3 regions of the Pseudoduganella sp. LjRoot289 genome follow, and region 2 is predicted to be linked to each of the others. Evidence: predicted binding sites of a transcription regulator. Region 2 holds the regulator's gene; each other region holds the start of a gene.
The links. Region 2 encodes FNR, which switches genes on or off when oxygen is low (the NO sensors DNR and NnrR bind a similar motif). Its sites were predicted from a motif close to TTGATNNNNATCAA; they were not measured.
Positions count from the first base shown of each region.

Region 1: a site for FNR is predicted at 2,021-2,034, ahead of ACSQ8Y_RS08400 (serine protein kinase). Genes of this name have one in related genera too.
Region 3: a site for FNR is predicted at 2,626-2,639, ahead of ACSQ8Y_RS01690 (universal stress protein). Genes of this name have one in related genera too.

Region 1 covers NZ_CAXUPN020000001.1:1,956,592-1,961,859, reverse strand. The annotation lists gene ACSQ8Y_RS08415 (LysR family transcriptional regulator) at 1-359, shown strand, start outside; gene ACSQ8Y_RS08410 (YoaK family protein) at 431-1,171, shown strand; gene ACSQ8Y_RS08405 (LuxR C-terminal-related transcriptional regulator) at 1,315-1,971, shown strand; gene ACSQ8Y_RS08400 (serine protein kinase) at 2,085-4,007, shown strand; gene ACSQ8Y_RS08395 (DUF444 family protein) at 4,025-5,268, shown strand, end outside.
Region 2 covers NZ_CAXUPN020000001.1:5,662,265-5,667,532, reverse strand. The annotation lists gene ACSQ8Y_RS24290 (response regulator) at 1-651, opposite strand, end outside; gene ACSQ8Y_RS24285 (MarR family winged helix-turn-helix transcriptional regulator) at 737-1,180, opposite strand; gene ACSQ8Y_RS24280 (YgaP-like transmembrane domain) at 1,322-1,543, shown strand; gene ACSQ8Y_RS24275 (RNA polymerase sigma factor) at 1,530-2,048, shown strand; gene fnr (fumarate/nitrate reduction transcriptional regulator Fnr) at 2,095-2,853, shown strand; gene ACSQ8Y_RS24265 (FixH family protein) at 2,860-3,387, opposite strand; gene ccoG (cytochrome c oxidase accessory protein CcoG) at 3,398-4,795, opposite strand; gene ccoP (cytochrome-c oxidase, cbb3-type subunit III) at 4,770-5,268, opposite strand, start outside.
Region 3 covers NZ_CAXUPN020000001.1:385,788-391,055, forward strand. The annotation lists gene hemP (hemin uptake protein HemP) at 1-176, opposite strand, end outside; gene ACSQ8Y_RS01680 (Crp/Fnr family transcriptional regulator) at 311-1,213, opposite strand; gene ACSQ8Y_RS01685 (response regulator) at 1,351-1,995, opposite strand; gene ACSQ8Y_RS01690 (universal stress protein) at 2,069-2,536, opposite strand; gene ACSQ8Y_RS01695 (protein phosphatase CheZ) at 2,950-3,786, shown strand; gene ACSQ8Y_RS01700 (chemotaxis protein CheA) at 3,786-5,268, shown strand, end outside.

The DNA of each region.
Region 1 (5,268 bases), 3.7 Mb from region 2:
TGCTCAAGCACAACTGCATAGCTTATAGCTACCATGCCAGCGACGAGTGGCAATTGCTGGATCTGGAACAGAAACTGCACACGGTGAAGATTCCATTCATGATGCGCACCAATAACGGCGACACCGCGCGCGCCGTTGCGCTGGGCGGCCAGGGCATCATCTGGCAGCCAACCTTCCTGATCGGCGCCGACCTGCGCGCCGGCCGCCTGGTGCAGGTGCTGCCCGACTACCACCTGCCCGACATCGACATCCAGGCCGTCTACCCCAGCCGCCGTCACCTGAGCGCCAAGGTGCGCGTGATGATCGATTTCCTGGCCGAGGCGTTCAAGGAAACGCCGCCCTGGGAACGGCCCGCCTAGGGCATATGGGAGAGCGCGCACGGCGGCCGCCTGCGTTACAGTGCCTGCATTGACAGGATGTGGAGGATTTCATGGCGGACGGCAAGCTCATTGACAGTAAAACCGGCGAGGCGGCGGTCCCTGCAGCGGACCCGGGCGCGGCGCAGCTGGCTGCCCGGCAGGCGGGAAGGCAGGCGGTCGCCCTCGGCTTCATCGCGGGCTACGTCGACACGCTGGGCTTTGTGGCCCTGTTCGGGCTGTTCACCGCCCACGTCACCGGCAACTTCGTGCTGATCGGCAGCGAGCTGGCGCGGCCAGGCGGCAGCAGCGTAACGATCAAATTCCTCGCCTTTGCGTCTTTCGTGGCGGCCGTCGCCCTGACCCGCCTGTACATCCTGTGGCTGGAGCGGGGCCAGGCAGCGCCGCTGCGTTCGGTATTGTGGCTGCAATTAGTCTTGCTGCTGGGCTTCATGCTGGCGGGCTTGGCCGCACTGCCCCTGACCGCCTCCGACACGCCGCTGGCGCTGCTGGCCGGCACCCTGGGCGCCGCCGCGATGGGCGTGCAGAATGCCGCCGCTAAGTTGCTGCTCGCCAACCTGACACCAACCACGGTCATGACGGGCAACGTCACGCAGCTGGTGATCGACCTGGTCGACATCCTGCGCGGCGGCGCCGACACGTCCATCCACCGCCGCTGCGCCAAATTCCTGTGGCCCATCCTGGCCTTCGGCGTGGGCTGCGCAGGGGGGGCGTTTGGCTTTGTCTATGCCGGCTTTTACGGCTTGCTGCTGCCGGCCGCGCTGCTGGCCTGGCTCGCGCTGCGGGCCGGCTAGCGTGCAAGCCGCGCGCAAACCGCGTGCAAAGCCGATGTTAAACCGGATTAACATCTCTTAACTTGCCCTGCCTGCGTTGCCCGTCCATCATGTATGCATGAGAAGCAGCAGCGCCCGCTGCTGCAGCACGCAGGAGAACCACCATGCAACCCCATACCCTGAACGTTCACATCATGCATGCAGACCCGGTCATGACGGCGGGTCTGCGCGTCATCCTCGGCGACCATGCCGACTTCTCCGTCTCCACGCACGCGGTCTGCCCGCATGCCCTCAGCATGGCCCACGTCATCGTGGCCGACTACCAGGGCGGCATCGCCGCCGCCCGCCAGATGCCGCAGGACCGCTACAGCCCGGCCCCGCGCGTGCTCATCGTGACCCAGTTCGACAAGGAATGGGAAGTGCGCATGGCCATGGACAGCGGCGTGCACGGCTATCTGCTGCAAGGCTGCAGCGCCGACGAACTGGTGAAGGCTACGCGTTCCCTGAGCCAGGGTCTGCGCCACCTGAGCGAATCGGTGACCCGCTGCGTGGCCGACAGCCTGAGCCGCGAGTCCCTGACCGGCCGCGAAACCGACGTGCTGCGCCTGCTGGCCCAGGGCTGCTGCAACAAGTCCATCGCGCGCGAACTGGGCATCGGCGTCGGCACGGTGAAGACCCACGTGAAGGGTTTGATGAGCAAGCTCGACGCCACCGCCCGCACCCACGCGGTGGTGGTGGCAACCCAGCGCGGCCTGATCGGCCCGAGCCAGGGCCTGATGCGCCGGCCTGTCAACGGCTTCCACAACGCCGCACTCCAATAAGGTTCGTGCGGACTGAACCTCCGCAAACCGCAAAGTTCCCTCAGCACCATTGACCCAGATCAGCCTCTGCTTTGCTCCACGGACGATACTGGGGCAAACCGGAGGAGACCACCGTGGCCCAGCATCAGCAATTCCTGAACTGCCTGCACGCCTACACCCAGCAGCACCGCGCCGAACCATGGCGCGGCAACTTCGGACTATTCATGGAGCAGGTGCTGGCGGCCTCCCCGGCCGCGCCCTCCCTGCTGGCGCGCAGCGCGCACCAGTACACCTGGGACATGCTGCGCTGGAGCGGAGAGAGCCATCCCGGCGGGCTGTTCGCAGAAGAACTGTTCGGCATGGACGATGCCATCGCCCGCGTCACCAGCTATTTCCAGGCGGCGGCGGCCGGCTCCGAAGTCGGGCGCCGGCTGCTGCTGCTGCTCGGTCCGCCATCCGGCGGCAAATCCACCCTCGTCATCCTGCTCAAGCGCGGCCTCGAGGAATACAGCCAGACCGAGGCCGGCGCACTGTACGCCATCGCCGGCTGCCCGGTGCATGAGTCGCCGCTGCATTTGCTGCCGCACACCTTGCGCGGCAGCTTCCGCGAAACCTATGGCGCCGAGGCGTCCGGTGAACTGTGTCCGCACTGCCGCGCGCGGCTGGAGCAGCAGCACGGCGGCGACTTCCTGCAAATGCCGGTCGAGCGCATGGTCATCTCCGAGGCGGGCCGCAGCGGCATCGGCACCTACGCGCCGCACGACCCGTCCACGGCCGACATGTCCGACCTGGTCGGTTCGATCGACCTGGCCAAGGTGGCCGAGGTGGGCGACGAGGGCGATCCGCGCGCCTGGTCCTGGTCGGGCGCCGTCTACGCCGCCAGCCGCGGCATGCTGGAAATGATAGAGATCCTGAAGGCGAAGCGCGAATTCCTGCACCTGCTGCTGACGCTGACGCAGGAAAAGAACGTCAAGGTGGCGCGCTTTCCGCTGATCCACCTGGACGAGACCATCGTCGCCCACACCAACCTGGCCGAGTTCCGCCGTTTCGTGCAGGAGAGCGAGAACGAGGCGCTGCTCGACCGCATGGTCATCGTGCAGGTGCCATACACGCTGGACTACCGCGAGGAAGCGCGCATATACGGCAAGCTGATCAAGTCCGCCGCGCCCGCCTTCCGCGACGTGCACCTGGATCCGCACGCGCTGCATGCGGCGGCCGTGTTCGCCATCCTGAGCCGTTTGCCGGACGCCGATGGCAAGGAGGACGAAGCGATACGCACGGTGCGGCTGCGGGCCGGCGAAGACGTCGACGGCATGCAGCGGCCCGAACGCGCCGCCGCGCGCGCGCGCGAAGGGGCGGCGGACGAGGGCCTGGCAGGGGTATCGCCGCGCTTCGTGGTCAATGCGCTGTCGCACGCCATCATCCGCTCCGGCCGCGCCAGCCTGGGCACCATGGACGTGCTGCTGGCGCTGAAGGAAGCGATCGACGGCGACGCCCGTATCGACGCCAGGTGCAAGCGGCGCTGGATCGCGCACCTGGTGGTGGCGCGCAAGGCCTTCTACAACGGCTGGGTGAAGGAAGACGTGCACCGCGCGCTGTTCGTCTCCTTCGAACGGGAGGCGCAGGACTTGCTGGACAAATACCTGGACGAGGTGGAAGCCATGCTGGACAACCGCCAGGTCAGCGATCCCATCACCAGCGACGAACGCCGCCCGGACGAGCGCTTCCTGCGCGCTGTGGAGGAAAAGATCCATGTCAGCGAGGCGGGCAAGCAGTCGTTCCGGCAGGAGGTGGTGCGCAAGGCCATGGGCGCCTACAAGCGCGGTGAGCGGTTCAGCCTGGCCAGCCACGCGCCCCTGCGCGAAGCCATCCAGCAATACCTGTTCGAACAGCGCCGCGACGTGCTGCGCCTGGTCAGTTCCGAACACCGGCCCGACGACGCCATGCGCGGCCGGGTCGCCGCGGTCGAACAGCGGCTCGTTGACGAGTACGGCTACGACAGCCACAGCGCGCGCGAAGCGCTGGCCTACGTCACCACCCTGCTGGCGCAGGAATGACGGCCCGGAGGTGCTCCATGGGCGACAGGCAGCAGCATCCGGATTTGCAGCCGCAGCGCTGGTATGCGCTGTTCTCGCGCGGCGAGCGCGACTGGCTGCGGCACAACGACAAGGTGCGCGAGGCGGTGCGCGCCTACCTGCCGCGCATGTTGGACAGTCCGGACCTGATCACCGGGCCGCAGGACCGGCCGGTAAAAATACCGCTGCATCTGCTGGAGCACGCGCGCTTCCGCCTGGCCGCCCCGCCCGGCGCGGGCAGCGGCGCAGGCAGGGGCGCAGGCCGTCCGGGCGACATGCTGCGGCCCGGACGCGATGACGGCGGCCCGCACGACGGCGAAGCGGCCGTGCACGGCGGGGGCGGCGACGGCGAGGGCATCGGCAGTTCCGGCGGCGCCGGCGGCAGCGACGCCGGCGGTGCTTACAACGGCGACAGCGTTCCCATACTGCTCGAATTTGCGGCCAGCGACATCATGGACTGCTTGTGGGAGGAAATGCGCCTGCCCTTGCTGGAGCCCAAGCCGGCGCCCGGGCGCGAGCTGGCGAGCGCGCGCAGCGGCTGGGACACGCACGGCGCACCGTCGCAACTGGACCGCCGCCGCACCGTCAAGCAAGCCATCCGGCGCCGCGTCGCGCTGCCGGCCGCGGCCAGCACAGGGGCGCCGCCGCACGCCTTCGCCAGCAGCGACCTGCGCTACCACCAGCACGTGGCCCGGCCGCGCGCGGCCAGCGGCGCCGTCGTGCTGTGCGCGCTGGACGTGTCAGCCAGCATGACGCTGCCCGAACGCAAGCTGGCCAAGACCTTCTTCTACTTCGCCTTGCAAGGCCTGCGCCGCAAGTACAGCGAAGTGGCGGTGCGCTTCATCGCCCACACCACCCGCGCCTGGGAATTCCCGGAGCAGGATTTCTTCCAGATCGCCGGCGAAGGCGGCACGCAAGCGTCCAGCGCGTTCGAGCTGGCGCACGCACTGGTGCGGCGCGACTATGGCGGCGCGCGCCACAACGTCTACCTGTTCTACGCCTCCGACGGCGAGAACTACAGCGAAGACCGGGTCGCCGCCAGCCAGGCGCTGGGGCAACTGGCGCCGCTGCTGAACTATATGGGCTACCTGGAGACCGTGCCCGGCCTGGCCGCCGCGCAGGCGGCCGCCCGCGACAGCGAGCTGCGCCGCCTGTTCCAGGCCCAGCAGCATGCCGGCCGCGCGGCCGGCATCAGCGTGCTGATGCAGCCGGAGGACATCTGGCAAGCGATCCGCCGCTTCTT
Region 2 (5,268 bases):
GGCCATGTCGGGATACAGCACGTACACCGGTATTTCAGCGCGCGTGACGGCGAAGTAATAGCCGGTGCGTCCCACCTTGGCCGTGCGCAGGTGCCCCAGCACATTGTCCTTGTACAGCTGCAGCACGCCGATCAGCACCGCCTGCACCTCGCCCTTCTGGTCCAGGATGGGGGCGGCCATCTGCACGATGGGCCGTTTGCTGGTGCGCCCGAGCACCGGCTCGGCGATCAGCGGCTGGCGCGTGGCCATCACTTTCCTGAAATAGGCGCGGTCGCTGGCGCTGACGCCGACCCGCCCCGGCACCACCGGCAAGTCGGCGATCACCTCGCCCTTGGGGTCGAGGATCAGCACGTCGTCGAACAGCGACAGGACGGCGCGGTCGGCGTAGTAGGCGCGCAGCGCGGCCGGGTCGCGGGCGATGCCGAGCGGCTGGTTCCGCGCCGACAGCGCGATGATCCCGAGCAGCATGTGGAGCTTGTCGTCGAGCTCCTCGGCAGTGCGGTTGATCAGCGCCGTCTGCTGCGCGAACAGCACCCGCGTGAAATCCTCCTGCATGCGCTGCATTTGCACCACTGTCACGAGTGCCACCATCACGACGGACGTGATGCTGGTGGCCAGTGCTACCTTGACTTTGATGCCGAGCGGTTTCATGTCGTCCTTAGTCGGGAGGGCTGGGGAATTCTCCTATCAAAGTAGCCTTTTTGCAAGGCGCACCGCACACCGGCGGAATGGCAATTCAGGAAAGATTGCTGTTCAGTTTATCAAGTCCGTTGGCCAACTGCTCCACGTCCTGGTGCGTGATGGCGCAGGCGTGGGCGATCCGCTCGCTCACGCGCAGGCCGGCCGCGCGCAAATCCTTGCCCTTTTGCGTCAGCGTCAGCACGCGGTTGCGCTCATCCTGTGGGTCGCGCCCGCGCAGCAGATAGCCTTCGGCTTCCAGCCGTTTGACCAGCGGCGTGATCGAGCCGGAGTCCTGCTGCAGGCGCTGGGCGATGTCCTTGATGCCCACGCCCTCCTCCTCCCACAGCACCACCATCACCAGATATTGTGGATAAGTGAGATTAAGCTCGGCCAGCATGGGCTTGTACAGCTGCGTCATCTTCAGCGATGTCGAATACAGCTTGAAGCACAGGTGCTGGTCCAGGATGGGGGGACGGGGTGGTTTTTTTGCGGCGGTCATGGGCGTAGCCTAACCCGCCCGGCCGGAAAAGAAAAATATTTTGAAAAATATTCGGCAAGCGGCGAATCCAGATGCGGCGCGCCCGCCTCTGGTCTGGGGAGGCTGGTCCTCATCTAGCCAACTATCCCAAAGGAGGGCAAAATGTTCTATGTTAAGAATGTGACAAGCGGCGAGCGCGTGCTGCGCGTGGCAGCCGGGCTGCTGGCGGCGGCTATCGCCTGGCTCGGCGTTGGCGGTATGGCCGGCGCCCTGCTGGCGGCATCGGCCGGCGGCATCGCGGCCACGGGCTTGTTCGGCTTCTGCCCCATGTGCGCCATGTTTGGGCGCCGTCTCGATAAAGTGAAAAAGAATGGCACTCTCTGAAACACATTGGCCTGTGCTGGACGCCGCCCACGGCGGCGATCCGGCCGCGCTGGCCCAGTTGCTGCGCCTGTGCCAGCCCGATATCCGCCGCTACGCCCGGCGCTCCTGCCTGGCCGGCGACATCGACGACGCGGTGCAGGAAGCGCTGCTGGTACTGTCGCGCCGCCTGGCTTCCTTGCGCGTGCTGGCGGCCTTCTCCGGCTGGATGTTCAAGGTGGTGCAGCGCGAGTGCCGCCGCCTGGGGCGGATCGCGCTCAACTACGACCCCTACGACGAAGAGCGCGCCGAGCAGTGGCTGGCCGCGCAGGACACGGCCGGGCTGCGCCTGGACCTGGTGCAGACGCTTGAGTCGTTGCCGGCCGACTACCGCCAGGCGATCTTGCTGCGCGACTTCGCCGAGATGAGCATCGCCGAAATCGCCGCGGAACTGGGCCTGAGCGTGCCGGCGGCGAAAAGCCGTTTGCACCGCGCGCGCCAGATGGCGCGGGAATACCTGATCGCCTGACTGCGGATTAGGCGTGCGGCAGGGCGGGATCGATTACACTGGACGCATGAGTATCGAGCTGCCCTCCCTGACCATCCCCGGCATGACGGTCGACGTGCTGCGCGCCAGCTGCGCCACCTGCAGCATGCACCAGCTTTGCCTGCCGATGGGACTGGGCGAAGCCGACATGGAACGCCTGGACCAGATCATCGGCCGCCGCCGCAAGGTGCCGCGCGGCGGCACGCTGTTCCGCATCGGCGACGCCTTTACCAGCCTGTATGCGATCCGTCTCGGCCATTTCAAGACCTACCAGGTGAACCCGGACGGCGCCGAGCAGATCACCGGCTTCCAGATGGCCGGCGAGCTGCTCGGCATGGACGCCATCAGCACCGACCGCCACCACTGCAACGCCCTGGCGCTGGAAGACAGCGAGGTGTGCGAGATACCGTTCTCCAGCCTGCAGCAATTGCTGGCCGATATGCCAACCTTGCTGCGCCATTTCCATCGCATGATGAGCCAGGAGATCACGCGCGAGCAGAGCGTGATGTTGTTGCTGGGCAATATGCAGGCCACCCAGCGTTTCGCCGCCTTCATCGTCAACCTGTCCTCGCGCTACGAGGCGCGCGGCTATTCGGCCACCCAGTTCCAGCTGCGCATGTCGCGCGAGGAAATCGGCAACTACCTGGGGCTGACCATCGAGAGCATCAGCCGCCTGCTGTCCAGGTTCAAGAAGGAAGGCTTGCTCAGGGTGAGCAACCGCGAAATCGAGCTGCTCGATCCGCCGCGCCTGAAGGCCATCACGGCCGGCACCGACCGCTGCGGCTGACCTTCGTCAATCGGCCCGCACGGTGATTTCGCGCTGCAGCGGCCAGTTCCAGTTGCCTTCCAGGCGCCACTCGCGCTGCCCGCTCTCCAGCAGCACCTGCCAGCGGCTGCGCTCCAGCATCGGCAGCACGGCGCCGAAAACCCCGTCCTCGGCGGGCTTCAATTCCAGCATGATGTCCTTGGCCGGCTGCGTGGCATGCGCCAGGCGCAGTGTCACGCGCCGGGGAACGGCGTGCTGCGCGCTGTCGATCTTCCCGGTCAGGATGCCGCGCGCCACGTCGTAACGCAGCACGGCGGACAAGCCCAGCGCGCTGGCGGCCTTGTCGCGCCGCAGGTCCTGGTTGATGGCCTTGCCGCGCTTGTAGTAGTCGCCCGCCACCAGCGCATCCGCTTGCGAGAAGGCCAGCCAGCCGGTGTAGAAGCCCGCCAGCAGCACGATGAAGGGCCCCAGCATCAGCAGCCATGGCCAGCGCTGCTCCCACCATGGCCGCGGCGCGGAGTCCCTGGGTTTCTTTATTGCAGGGGATTGCATCATCTTTTCCTTGTCATCTGCGCGGTACGATGAATACCGCTTTTTCCTTCACCCGCAGCGCCGGATCGTCCAGCGCCGTCAGTTCGATCGCTATCTTGTTCGAGCCTTTTTCGCCATCGCCGTGTGCGGCCCGCAGGCGGACCGGCACGGCCCGCGTCTCCGTGCCGGCCAGCGCCACCTCGGCGGGCGTGACCAGCGCCAGCGAGGGCAGGCCGGAGACGCTGATACGGTAGCGGTGTTGCCGCTCCGAGGTGTTCATGATTTGCAGGCGGTAGACGTTCTCTATCATGCCGTCCTCCACCTCGCGCCCCATGGCGCCCCGGTCGCGTATCACGTCCATCTTCAGGGGTGTGCGCAGCCACAGCGCGCTACCCACGGCGCCCACGATCAGGGCCAGGATGGCCGCGTACACCAGCACCCTCGGGCGCAGCGCGTGGCGGCGGATCTGCGCCGGCGTGTAGCCTTCGGCCAGCGCGTGGTCGGTGCTGTAGAGGATCAGCCCGCGCGGCTGGCCGGTCTTGTCCATCACGCCGTTGCAGGCGTCCACGCAGGCGGCGCAGCCTATGCATTCGTACTGCAGGCCCTTGCGGATGTCGATGCCGACCGGGCAAACCTGCACGCACATGGAACAGTCGATGCAGCTGCCGCCGGCGCCCCCTGCGCCGTTCGCCGCCTTTTTTCCCAGAGGGCCGCGCGGCTCGCCGCGTTTTGCGTTGTAGGTGATGATCAGGGTGTCGCGGTCGAACATCGAACTCTGGAAGCGGGCGTAGGGGCACATGTATTTGCACACCTGCTCGCGCAGCCAGCCCGCGTTGCCGTAGGTGGCCAGGCTGTAGAACAGCACCCAGAACCATTCCCACGGACCGAAACTCAGCTGCAGCGCCTCCAGCGCCAGCGCTTTGACCGGCGTGAAGTAACCGACGAAGGTGTAGCCGGTCCACAGCGCCACGGCGCCCCAGGCCAGGTGCTTGCCGCCCTTGCGCCAGGCTTTGTTGAAGCTGGGCCCTTGCTTCGCCAGGCGCATCTGGGCGCTGCGCGTGCCTTCGAACCTGCGTTCTATCCACAGGAAGATCTCGGTGTACACCGTCTGCGGGCAGGCGAAGCCGCACCATACGCGGCCGGCGATGGCCGTGGCCAGGAACAGCAGGTAGGCGCAAATGATGAGCAGCGCCGCCAGGTAGATGAAGTCCTGCGGCCACAGCACCAGGCCGAAGATGTAGAACTTGCGCGCCGCCAGGTCGAACAGCAATGCCTGGCGGCCGTTCCAGCCCAGCCACGGAGTGCCGTAGAAGGCCAGTTGCGTGAGCCAGACGCAGACCCAGCGCAGGCTGGCGTAGCGGCCCGCCGTCTCGCGAGGATAGATCTCCTCGCGGGCGGCGTACATGTTAATGACTTGCGACGGCGCGTTCATCTTTGTTGCCCTGGTTGCCCTGGTTCGACAGGCCCCACACATAGGCCGACAGCACGTGCACCTTGCCCTCGCCGAGGAATTCGCCGAAGGCCGGCATGGTGTTGTTGCGGCCCTTGTTGATGGTTTCCATGATGGTCTCGGCGCTGCCGCCGAACAGCCATACCTTGTCCGTCAGGTTGGGCGCGCCCAGCGCCTGGTTGCCGGTGCCGGCGCCGGTATGGCAGCCCATGCAGGCGTTGAATTTGCTCTTGCCGAAGACCACCTTGATCGGATCGGCGGTGGCGCCGGACAGGCTCAGGACATAGTGCGCCACGTTCTCCACATCCTTGTCCGAGCCGAGCGCGGCGCCCATGGGCGGCATCACGCCGTGGCGGCCGTTCATGATGGTGGTCTTGATGATTTCCGGCGTGCCGCCGTGCAGCCAGTCCTGGTCGGTCAGGTTGGGAAAGCCCTTGTTGCCGCGTGCGTCGGAA
Region 3 (5,268 bases), 5.3 Mb from region 2:
TGGGTGATGCGCAGGCGGTAGATCTTGCTGCCGTGTTCGATTTCCACTTCGCGCTGGTCTTGCATCAGGCCGGCGCTGGTCAGGCGGCGGACGGCCGGTGCCGTGCGCAGCGGGGCAGGGATGGCGGCGCTGGCCGCCGGAACCAGGGGGGAGGCCGGGGATTTGTCTGCATGCATTGCTCTACTCCTTTAAATGAGAACGATTCGCATTTGCATTATTCACCAGGCGTGCCGTATTTGCAAGGGTATTTTTGGCGGCCCATAAAAAAGGCCCGCCGGGGCGGGCCAAACTGGGAAAGGGGGGCAAGGCCTCAGGCGGCGACCATCGGTTCGGCCGGCTCTGCGGGCTGGGACGGTGTCGCGGCAACCACCACGGCGGCGGCGGCGGCCGCTGCGGCCGCCTTGGCGCGGCTGGCCGAGGGCTGGCGTCCGCGCGCGCGCGACGGCGGCAGCCGGCGCAGGTTTTTCAGCGCTTCCGGATCCTTGATGCCGATGGTGCGCTGGTCCACGCTGATCAGGCCGACTTCGTTGAAGGCTGACAGCGTACGGCTGACGGTCTCCAGCGTCAGGCCCAGGTAGCTGCCGATTTCGTGGCGCGTCATGCGCAGGTTGAACAGCTTGCTGGAGTAGCCCATTTGCGCGAAGCGGTCCGACAGCGCCACCAGGAAGCGCGCCACGCGCGCCTCGGCGCTGAGCGCGCCCAGCATGCCTATCATGGCTTGCTCGCGCACCAGTTCGCGGCTCATCACGCCGTACATCATGTTTTCCAGTTCGATATGCACACGGCCCAGCGCGGCCAGCTTGCGGAAGGGCAGCAGGATCAGGTCGCAGTCCGACAGCGCCACCGCCTCGGACGAGTAATGGCGGGTGTGGATGCCGTCCACGCCCATCATGTCGCCCTTCATCGGGAAGCTGAGTACCTGTTCGTTGCCGAATTCGTCGATCAGCACGGTCTTCAGGAAGCCGGAGTTGACGATGTAGAGCATGTCGAAAGGCTGGCCGATGGTGTGGATGCGCTGGCCGGTCTTGAACTGCACGTGCTGGAACAGCAGTTCTTCGGAATGGGCGATATTGACCGGAGGGATGTGCAGCAGTTCGCAGACTTCCTTCAGATTCGACCACAGGCGGCCTTGGCGCTGGCGTCCCGCTTCCAGACCGGGCGGCTGCGCCACCGGCATGCCGGGGCGGAACTCAGATATTTGCGTGGACTGCATGCTTTTCTCCCTGTGACAATTATGAACATCTGGCAACTTCTGACGTGTGATTTCAGTATGCCAACATGATCTTGCCGGGGATATCAGCAGAGGCTGAATGTGGGCGTAGGAGTCTGCGCCCGTCCGTAGGAATATTCCTAGGTCTTGAAGGGGGAGAGCAGGCGGTGGGCGACGGCATACTGCACCATCTCAGAGAGGGAATTCATGCCCATCTTCTGCATGATGCGGGTTTTGTGGGTGCTGACCGTCTTTACACTAAGATGCAAGCCATTGGCGATTTCGGTGATCGATTTTCCTGCCACCAAGAGCGAAAAAACCTCGAATTCGCGGTCCGACAGCTGTTTATGCAACAGGCTCTCGTTCGGCATCATGATGTTCAGGGCCAGTTGCTCGGCCACCTCGGTGCTGATGTAGGGGCGGCCTGCGGCCACGCGGCGGATCGCCCCCACCAGCTGGGTGCCGGCGCTTTCCTTGGTCAGATAGCCCTGGGCGCCGGCGCGGATGGCGCGCACCGCGTACTGCTCTTCCTCGTGCATGGTAAGGATGAGGATGGCCAGCTTGGGCGCTTCGCTCTTGATCTGGCGGATCAGCTCGACACCGCTGCGGCCCGGCATGGACAGGTCCAGCAGCAGCAGGTCGAAGCCGCCCTGGCGGATGTGGTTCAGCACTTCGAAGCCGTCTATGGCCTCGCCTACGATGTCGATGTCGGGTGCTCCGTCGAGGATGCGCTTGAGTCCTTCGCGCATGATGGTGTGGTCGTCTGCTATGACAATTCTTATCATTGGGTTGCGTGGGGTGAATGACTGGGTATGGGGAGAAGGTGGCGGCGCGGCCGCCACCTGCGTTAAGTCGCGGTCAGTCCGGCAGCGGCTCTTTGATCAGGCGGTGCACCAGCACCGGCAGCTTGGAATGCGACAGCACTTTGTGGGTGACGCTGCCCAGCAGCAACTGGCCCCAGCCGCTGCGGCCGTGCGAGCCCATGAAGATCAGGTCGCAGCCTTGCTGTTCCGCCACTTCGACGATTTTCAGCGCCGTGCTCTCGGCGAAGGCCGTCATGCCCTCGCATTCCAGGCCTTTCTTGCGGCAGGCTTCCAGGATGGGTTGCACATGGTCTGCCCCGGCGCGGCGCATGGCGGCGCGGTATTCCTCTTCGCTCGGATAGCTGGGCGGGATGATCTCGACATAAATCGGGTATTGGTATTCAGGGGCGACAAATAAAGCCAGCACATCGGCGCCCATTTGCTGGGCGAAGGAGACGCCGGCGCACGCCGTCATGCTCGAGACAGCCGAACCATCGGTTGTAATCAGGATTTTGCGGTACATAAGCAGCTCCTTTCGCGGGGTATCGGGCTGGCATCGGGCCTCATACTTTATTGTAGCCCCGATTTGGCCCATTATTAGGATGGAAAGACTTGATATTTATCAAGAAACTTCCGGTTAGGTGCCCAAAACGCCAAGCTGTCCCGGCGCGATTTTTTCGCCGCCGCCCGTATTTGTTCCCATGGGGCATACCCGGATGGCATCCAGCGATGTTAGTATCTGCAAATACAACAGTAAACTTCCTTTTCGCCACGCGGCAGGGCAGGGCAGGCCGCTTTCCGGCACTGGTGATTGAATTAGCGGGCAGCCCCCTGCTACACTCGCGTAAGCGGTTGAATATTGCCGGGTGTCATCACGAGGGACGCCGGGGTGAACAGCATGTGCAGCATTTTGACAAATTATGGAGAAGCAGGGATATGACCAACGCCGCTGATGATTTCGATGCACTATTTGATGAAGTGTCCGCGCAACGCGCTACAGAACCCGCACCGGCCCCTGCTGCAGCCGCATCCGCCGAAGACGACCTGGAGAGCTTGTTCGACGAAGTCTCCGCCTCCCGCCCGGCTCCGGCCGCCGCCCCAGCAGCCCCAGCAGCCGCAGCCCCGGCCGCCGCCCCCGCAGCCGCCGCGCCGGCCGCCGCCACCCACGACCACGAGGGCAACCCGATGTTCGAGCGCCTGGGCGGCATCGTGCGCCTGCTGCACGATTCGCTGCGCGAACTGGGCTACGACAAGGCGCTGACCGAGGCCTCGACCCAGATCGTCGACGCCCAGGACCGCCTGGAATACGTCGCCTCGCTGACCGAACAGGCCGCCAACAAGGTGCTCAACACCCTGGACGACGGCATGCCGGCGCAGGATGTGCTGTCGAAGAAATCCAAGGAAATGGAAGAGCGCTGGGCCGACCTGTACGCGGGCAAGCTCAGCATCGACCAGTTCAAGTCCCTGGCCGGCGATTCGCGCGCCTTTGCGCAAGCCGTGTCCGAGGCCACCGAGGCCGAGAAGGCCCGCCTGCTCGACATCATGATGGCGCAGGATTTCCAGGACATCACCGGCCAGCTGATCAAGAAGGTGGTGGTGATCACCAAGACGGTGGAGACCGAGTTGGCGCAGTTGCTGCGCGACAATGCTCCGACCGAGGTGCGCGAGAAGATCGCGCAAAAAGAGGTGTCGCTGATGTCCGGCCCCTCCGCCCCGACGGTGGCGTTGAACCAGGACAATGTCGATGACCTTCTTGCCGATCTGGGATTCTAATGGACGATATGCTCAAGGAGTTCGTCGTCGAGGCGATGGACTTGGCGGTAAATGTCGAGGAAAACCTGCTGCGCCTCGAACGCGATCCTGAAAACAAGGAAACGCTGAACGCGGTGTTCCGGGCCTTCCACACCATCAAGGGCGGCGCCGGCTTCATGAGCCTGGGCGCGCTGGTGTCGGCCTGCCACCTGACCGAAAACCTGTTCGACGCGCTGCGCACCGGCGCCGCGCCGGTCACGCCGATCGCGATCGAGGCGGCGCTGATGGCGTCCGGCTTCGTGGCCGACCAGCTGACCGAACTGAACAACGGCGGCGCCGCGGAAGACCTGCCGGCCATGCCGGCCGAGCTGGAAAAAATCCTGACCGACGCGATCGAAGGCAAGGCCTCGGCGCCGAAAGCGGCTGCCAAGCCGGCCGCGCCGGTCCCGGCCGCCGCGCCCGCCGTTGCCGCCGCCAGCGCCGCGCCAGCGGCTGCCGGCGCGAACGGCGCCGACGGCCTGGACTGGGAAGGCATGTATATCGCCGTCGTCCCGGAAGGCACGTACACCCGCAGCGCGCCGGCGCCGGCCGCCGCCGCATCGGCTGCCGGCCAGGCGGTGTCCGAAGGTGTCGCCGCCGGCGTCGCCGCGCTGGCCGAAGTGCATGGCGAAGCGGCCCCGGCCCCCGCCGCGGCAGCCGTGCGCGCCCGCCCGGAGCGCGACGACAAGGCGCACGCCCAGCCGGCCAAGGAAGAAAGCATCCGTATCGACGCCGTCAAGCTCGACGCGCTGCTGGAAGTGGCCGGCGAATCGGTGCAGGCCGCCAACCAGGCCGCGGTGCTGCTCGAGCGCCTGCAGCAGTTCAAATTCGAAGGCCAGGCCGCCAGCCTGATGTCGGCGCTGACCGAGACGCTGGAACGCGCCTCGCGCTACTCGAGCGAACTGCAGCGCGCCACGCTGGCCACCCGCATGCAGCCGGTGGGCCGTTTGTTCCAGAAATTCCCGCGCCTGGTGCGCGAACTGGCCAAGGACCTGGGCAAGGAAGTCGAACTGACCATCGAGGGCGCGGAAACCGAAGTCGACCGCGTGGTGGTCGACAGCCTGTACGATCCGCTGGTGCACATGCTGCGCAACGCGCTCGACCACGGTGTCGAGTCGCCGGACGTGCGGGTGGCCGCCGGCAAGCCGGCCAAAGCCTATATTTCGCTGAAAGCATGGCAGGAAGCTAACAGCGTCATGATCGTGCTGCAGGACGACGGCAAGGGCATGGACCCGGTCGGCCTGCGCAAGAAGGCGGCCGAGAAGGGCCTGATCTCGCCGAGCGCCAATATGACCGACGACGAGTCCTACCAGCTGGTGTTCCTGCCGGGCTTCTCGACCAAGGAAGTGGCCTCCAGCGTGTCGGGCCGCGGCGTCGGCATGGACGTGGTGAAAACCGCCGTCGAGAAAAACCGCGGCGCCATCCACATCGAATCGGCGCTGGGCAAGGGCACCAAGTTCGCCA